One region of the Arthrobacter sp. UYEF21 genome, then DNA from elsewhere that is predicted to be linked to it. Evidence: predicted binding sites of a transcription regulator. Region 1 holds the regulator's gene; each other region holds the start of a gene.
The links. Region 1 encodes HrcA, which represses chaperone genes, less so after heat shock. Its sites were predicted from a motif close to TTNGCACTCGNNNNNNNCGAGTGCNAA; they were not measured.

Region 1 (2,263 bases):
ATATCGCAGCGTTCAGGGTGGCTCCCGTCGCGGCAGCAGGAGCCGTTGCAGGTGGGGCAGGTGACGGCGGTATCCACCTCAAGTTTGCGGTTGACGCCGAACACGGCATCGCGGAGTTCGATCCGGACGCTGATGAGGGCGTCCTGGCCGCGGCGGACCCGTGACGCCGGGCCCGAGGATCCGCCGGCGCCGAAGAACGTATCGAAAATGTCCTGGAACGCGAAGCCCTGGCCGGCGTATCCACCGCCGCCGAAACCATTGTCGGTACCGTTTTCGTTACCGGTGGTGTCATAGACGCGGCGCTTCTGGGGGTCCGAAAGTACCTCGTAGGCGTGGGTCACGGCCTTGAAGCGGTCCGACGCATCGTCCCCGGGATTAACGTCCGGGTGAAGGGTGCGGGCCAGCTTGCGGTAGGCCTTCTTGATCTCTTCTCCGGTGGCTTCCGGCGAGACTCCGAGGACGTCGTAGTGGCTGCTCAAAGTTCGTATCTCTTCCTTGTTGTACTGCCGGCAGCCGGGCTGCCGGCTCCGCTCTTCATGCCTGGACCGCGGCTGTTACGGACCCAGAATTCTTGACAGGTAACGGGCCACTGCCCTGACGGCGGCCATGGTGGTGGGATAGTCCATCCGGGTAGGGCCCAGCACACCGATCTTGGCCGTGCTGTCCGGTCCGTAGGCGGTGGCCACCACGGAGGCTTCGGCCAGGCCGTCATAAGGATTTTCGCGGCCGATGCTGACGGTGACTCCACGCGGGTCCTGGGCCATGTCACTGAGCAGGCGGAGCAAGACAACCTGCTCCTCCAGTGCTTCGAGCACCGGTCCGATGCTGAGGGGAAAATCCACGTTGGACCTGGCCAGGTTCGCCGTCCCGGCCATCACCATGCGGTCCTCGCGGCTGCTGTGCGCGAGCGTTTCCAGCCCCTGTGCCAGCGCCTGGGCAGCAGCACGCTGGCCGGGAGCGACAGAAAACACCACGCCCGGCAACGACTGGGCCAGCCGGCTCAGCGGTGTGCCAGCCAGCGATCCGAGGAAGTGTGTCCGCATGGCGGCGATACCGTCCTCGCCAAGGTCCTGGCCGACGTCGAGCACGCGCTGCTCCACCTTGCCGGTGGTGGCGATGAGCACCAGAAGTACCTGACGGGGCGCCAGCAGAACAAATTCGATGTGACGGATGGTGGCCCGGCTCAGATGGGGGTACTGCACCACGGCCACCTGGTTGGTCAGCTGGGAGAGCAGCCGGACAGTCCGGTCCAGGACGTCATCCAGGTCATCAGATCCCTCCAGCAATGACTGGATGGCCTTCTTTTCCGCCGGCGAGAGCGGCTTCACGGCGGAAATCTGGTCCACAAACAGCCGGTAGCCCTTGTCCGTGGGGATGCGGCCGGCGCTGGTGTGCGGCGCGGTGATCAGGCCCTCGTCTTCCAGGGCCGCCATGTCGTTGCGGATGGTTGCGCTGGACACACCGAGATGATGGCGTTCAACCAGGGCCTTCGAACCCACGGGCTCGCGGGAGTGCACATAGTCCTCCACGATGGCACGCAGTACTTCCAGTTTGCGCGGCTCGCTCACACTCCACCTCCATCCACGGTTGCGCCTCAATGGTCACGGCCTGTTAGCACTCGACGTGCCTAAGTGCTAACAGTCTAATATGACTCACCCCGTTGTTAGCATTGGTACCGCTCCGGGCGAACATTCAAAGGCACGATCTAGCACAAGGCGGAATCAATCCATGCAATACCAGAACTGGGGTCCGCAGGAGATCAGCGCGCCCGTCCGGAACGAACTGCCCGAGGTTCCCGTCGAACGCGGCATGGTTCTCGAAGACGCCCAGTCCGGTTGGGTAGGAGCGGTGACCCGGGTGGAGAAGTCCGGCGGCATGCATGTGGTGGCCCTCGAGGACCGGCGCGGCAAGTCGCGTTCGTTCCGGCTTGGATTCGGTTTCCTTTTGGAAGGCCGGCCCATCCGGCTGGTGCCGCCCGTGCCCAGGCAGAACACCGCCGCTCCAGCCGGCCGGACAGCGTCCGGTTCGGTGCGCGTGGCCGGCCAGCGTGCCCAGGTGGCCAAAGCGAGCAGGATCTGGGTGGAGGGAAAGCACGACGCCGAACTCGTGGAAAAGGTCTGGGGTGACGATCTGCGCGTGGAGGGCATCGTCGTGGAGCCTTTGCACGGCATCGACGACCTCGCGGGGGCGGTGGCCGGCTTTGGTCCCGGTCCCGGACGGCGGCTTGGGGTCCTGGTGGACCACCTGGTCCCGGACTCAAAGG
Region 2 (2,263 bases), on a different contig from region 1:
TCCTCTCCGCTGACAGGATTCCACTGATTTCGCCGGCCAACTCGGCGGCCGCCCTGAGCACCTACCAGAGCGGCGGCTACTACTTCCGGACGGCCGCGGCTGACATCGCCCAGGCCTCCGTGCTGGTAAAGCTTGCCAAGGACGGCGGAGCCAAGAGCATTGCCGTGATTCACCAGGACAGCGTTTACGGCAAGGATGTCTCCGCCGCGGTGACGACAGCCGCTACAGACGCCGGCCTGGAAACGGTCAGCACCTCGGCATTCAAGCCGGGTGCTGCGCTACAGGCGGCCGCAGTCGCCCAGGCGGCAAAGCCCGACGCCGTGGTGCTGATCGCGCGGGACGGTGCCCAGGGCGCCCTCGAGGAGCTCAACAATGCCGGGCTGTCCGGCAGCAAACTCATCCTCAGTGACGGTGCGTTCGCTCAGTACGGGCCCGGACTCGGCTTAAAGGCCCTTGATGGAGCCCGCACCGTAGTGCCCCGGGTGCTTGTTTCGGCAGATTTCCAGGCCCGGCTGCTGGCAGTGAACCCGGCGTTGAAGGACCTGTCATTCGCGGCGGAGGCCTACGACGCCGTGAATTTGGCGGCCTTGGCGGCGGTGACGGCTGATGACGATGCCGGACGCTCCATTGCGGCCAATCTGATCGCGGTGTCCGGTGGCACCGCCGGTGGCTCTTCCGGCGGGGGGAGCGCCGGGCAGCCCGGCAAGCCGTGCAGGTCGTATTCCGACTGCCTGGCGGTCCTGAAGTCCGGGGCGAAGATCAATTACGACGGCGAATCGGGGCCGATTGCCTTCGACGCCCAGGGAGATATCACCTCGGCGAACTTCATGGTGTTCACCTACGGTCCTGACAACCGGGCCGTGCTCAGCGGACGTGAGGCGGCAGGACGGGCAGCGGCCTGATCGCCAGTGGCGAACGGCGCGCCGTGAGAGAGCGGAAAAGAGAAGCTTTCGCTTGCACTCTCACGTGGGGAGTGCTAATTATTGAGTTAGCACTCCTACGTACCGACTGCTAAAGCAACGTCCGGTTTCTGCCGGTTTCGGAGCTTGGTGCCGGCCGTGGAGCGAAAGAAATACCTAGCTGGAGTGAGATCCCCAGCCGCGGCATACAGAGGCCGCCGGTGAAGGATCGTCCGTCGCGGGCACTGCAGTGAGGTTCATTCTTAACGACTGTCCCGAAAGGACTACTGCCGTTATGGCCAAGATCATTGCATTTGATGAAGAGGCACGCCGCGGTCTTGAGCGGGGCCTGAACATCCTCGCCGACGCCGTCAAGGTCACCCTCGGCCCGCGTGGACGCAATGTCGTCCTCGAAAAGAAGTGGGGCGCCCCCACGATCACCAACGATGGTGTTTCCATCGCCAAGGAGATCGAGCTGGACGATCCTTACGAAAAGATCGGCGCCGAGCTGGTTAAGGAAGTTGCCAAGAAGACGGATGACGTCGCTGGCGACGGCACCACCACGGCTACCGTGCTGGCACAGGCCCTGGTCAAGGAAGGCCTGCGCAACGTTGCAGCCGGCGCTGACCCGCTGTCCCTCAAGCGCGGCATCGAGAAGGCCGTAGAGGCCGTCACCGTTGAGCTGCTTGCCTCCGCCAAGGAAATCGAAACCAAGGAAGAGATTGCGGCCACAGCTTCCATCTCCGCCGGTGACGATGAAATCGGTGCCCTCATCGCCGAGGCCCTGGACAAGGTGGGCAAGGAAGGCGTCATCACGGTCGAGGAGTCCAACACCTTCGGCCTGGAGCTCGAACTCACCGAAGGCATGCGCTTCGACAAGGGTTACATCTCCGCTTACTTCGTGACCGACACCGATCGCCAGGAAACGGTCCTTGAGGATCCGTACATCCTGATCGTCAACTCCAAGATCTCCAACGTCAAGGAACTCGTTGCTGTCCTGGAAAAGGTCATGCAGTCCAGCAAGCCGCTGCTGATCATTGCCGAGGACATCGAGGGCGAGGCCCTGGCCACCCTGATCGTCAACAAGATCCGTGGCACCTTCAAGTCCGTTGCCGTCAAGGCTCCGGGCTTCGGCGACCGCCGCAAGGCCCAACTGGCCGACATCGCCGTCCTCACCGGCGGCCAGGTCATCGCCGAGGAAGTCGGCCTCAAGCTGGAGACCGCGGGACTGGAACTCCTGGGACGCGCCCGCAAGGTTGTTGTCACCAAGGACGAGACCACCATCGTTGAAGGTGCCGGCGACGCCGACCAGATCGCTGGGCGCGTTTCCCAGATCCGTGCCGAGATCGAGAACTCCGATTCGG
Region 3 (2,263 bases), on a different contig from region 1:
GGACACCGATCACGATGCCTGGCTGAAGGAAAACAAGCCGCCGCACTGGGGCTGAGACCGGCCACGCTGCGTCACCCCGCCGCATTCGACGGTCCCACGAGGACAAAAAAGAGCTTGCCTTGTGTGGACGCGCCAGCCAGGCGGGCGGCCTTGTCGGGTGCTGCCGCTACCACAATCAGCCCGTCCGTCTCTCCTGTGCCGAGCCACTGTCCCGTCTTGCCGCCCTGCCCGGACGTCCAGAGGACGGGTACTGCTGAAGCGAGCACTTCGGACGGGGAGTTCTGGTCATAGCCGTTGGCGCCGGTCAGAACCACGTTGACCAGTTGCCCGGGCGATACCAGCTGGATGGAGGAAGGATCTGCCATCCGCAAGGGCACGGCCGCAGAACCTGGCGGCGTTCCGGTCAGGAGGCCTGGCCCCAGCAATTGGGAATCGGTCAGCAACTGGCCTTTCCGCAGCGGAGCCGCCAGTTGCTTGCCCGTGGCTTCACTGGCATCGGCTATGGATCCGGCGTTCACCATCTGCGGGGGGATCTTAACCGGGCTCAGGTCGGCTGCCGCCAAGGCCGTACCGGCGGGCAGGTCCCTCGCTGCGGCCAAGGCCGTCGCTGTGTCGGCAGGCGGGGGAGTGAGCTGATGGACAGTAATCCCGGCAGCGACGCACAGCAGGAGCGCGATGGCGAGACGCCGGTTCCGGCCCAGCCAGGACACAAGTCTGTTGCTGCCGCCGCGGCTTGTACGTCGGGCTGGAATCGGGCGGCGGACGGTGCGTGCGGGCGCGGAGGACCGGCGGCTGGGGCGGAAGAGGGTGGCGGGCATGGAACCCACGCTACGTTCCGGGGACAGCGCCGGACAGCGGCAGAGGTGCCTATGTGGACAACTCTTGTGACGGCGTCGGACGTGGCCCTGGACGGTGCGATGGCACCGGACTTACCCTGGCGGATCAGCTCGTCGGGGGCGGCAGAGAGGGTAAGGTCAGCTGGCGGCGGCAGGTGCCGGTGCAGCTGCCGGGGCGGGTGCGGCTGGTGCCGCAGAAACCGTGCTGCCCTTGGCGTCCCGGGAATCGGTCCGGTAGAAACCGGAGCCCTTGAACACCACACCAACGCTGTTGAACTTCTTGCGCAATGCCCCCTGGCACTCTGGGCATGACGTCAGGGTGCTGTCGGTGAACGACTGGAAAACGTCGAAGGCGTGGCCGCAGTTCTTGCAGGCGTAGGCGTAAGTGGGCACTGGTGATCCTCCTCTGGGGCAAACGAGAGGTCCTGTGTTGCAATGAACAAATCTTGCAGTCCATTAGCAGTCTCAGGGCCTGAGTGCCAATTCTACCACCCCCGGAAAGTAGCCCTGAGAGTGCCGGAGGGGCCGATCAGGAACTGCCGGCCAAGGGAACCAGGCCAGACGGGGTCAGGGCAACAGGAACTGTACGGTCGAACTCTTCGGCAGGAATACTTCCTGCGGGCAGCACTTCGGAATCGAAGACGATGGCTGCCAGCGGGATATCGAGCCCCTCGCTGGCCAACGAGCCCAAAAAGACGTCGTAGTAGCCGCCGCCCTGGCCGATCCTGTTTCCGCTGCGATCCAGGGCAGTCGCCGGGATGAAGAGGCCGGCCACTGAGCGCATGATGGCCAGATCGTGGCGGGGTCCGGCGGGTTCCACGACCGGGGCGAAACGGCTGCGGACGAACTTTGCCTCGGGTGTCCAGGCTGTCCAGCTCAGCCGCCGCCCGGGCTCGCAGACGGGGAGCAGGACGGTGTGGCCACGGGCGTGGAGTTCCCGGATCAGCGGCAGCGTGGGCGGCTCGGGCACTACGCCAAGATAGGCGCAAAAGGTCGACGGCGCTCCGCTCGTCAGCTGTTCGGCCCAGGCTGCGCCGTGGACGGCCAGGGCGCCGCCGGCTGCATCGCGCTGGCCGGGTTCAATGTCGGCGCGATGCTTGCGATGGCGTGCCCGGATGCCTTCCTTGGCCGCCCTGTCGCGATCGGACATACCGTTCCCTCTTTCATGTGCACGTGGCCCGCGGCGCCTTTTGCGGTGCGCCGCTGCGGGCGCCAAGTCTGCATGGCCAATAATTACTGAATGATCGGCCCCTCCGTTAGATTAGTCCAGTGACTACCTCTCAGCAGACTGTACGCAAGGCCGTAATTCCCGCCGCAGGGCTCGGCACCAGGTTCCTGCCGGCCACCAAAGCGATGCCCAAGGAAATGCTCCCGGTGGTGGACAAGCCAGCCATCCAGTATGTGGTTGAAGAGGCCGTCAACGTTGG

Region 2: the regulator HrcA is predicted to act here: its motif matches at 989-1,015, upstream of groL (chaperonin GroEL).
Region 3: the regulator HrcA is predicted to act here: its motif matches at 1,293-1,319, upstream of ABIB27_RS03995 (FmdB family zinc ribbon protein).

The regions. Positions count from the first base shown of each region.
Region 1 covers NZ_JBEPNF010000001.1:628,401-630,663, reverse strand. Annotated here, with positions in the region: gene dnaJ (molecular chaperone DnaJ) at 1-479, opposite strand, end outside; gene hrcA (heat-inducible transcriptional repressor HrcA) at 555-1,568, opposite strand; gene ABIB27_RS03030 (DUF3097 domain-containing protein) at 1,729-2,263, shown strand, end outside.
Region 2 covers NZ_JBEPNF010000012.1:118,379-120,641, reverse strand. Annotated here, with positions in the region: gene ABIB27_RS13465 (ABC transporter substrate-binding protein) at 1-902, shown strand, start outside; gene groL (chaperonin GroEL) at 1,195-2,263, shown strand, end outside.
Region 3 covers NZ_JBEPNF010000002.1:162,544-164,806, reverse strand. Annotated here, with positions in the region: gene ABIB27_RS04005 (AAA family ATPase) at 1-55, shown strand, start outside; gene cpaB (Flp pilus assembly protein CpaB) at 72-818, opposite strand; gene ABIB27_RS03995 (FmdB family zinc ribbon protein) at 975-1,229, opposite strand; gene ABIB27_RS03990 (5-formyltetrahydrofolate cyclo-ligase) at 1,366-1,986, opposite strand; gene galU (UTP--glucose-1-phosphate uridylyltransferase GalU) at 2,106-2,263, shown strand, end outside.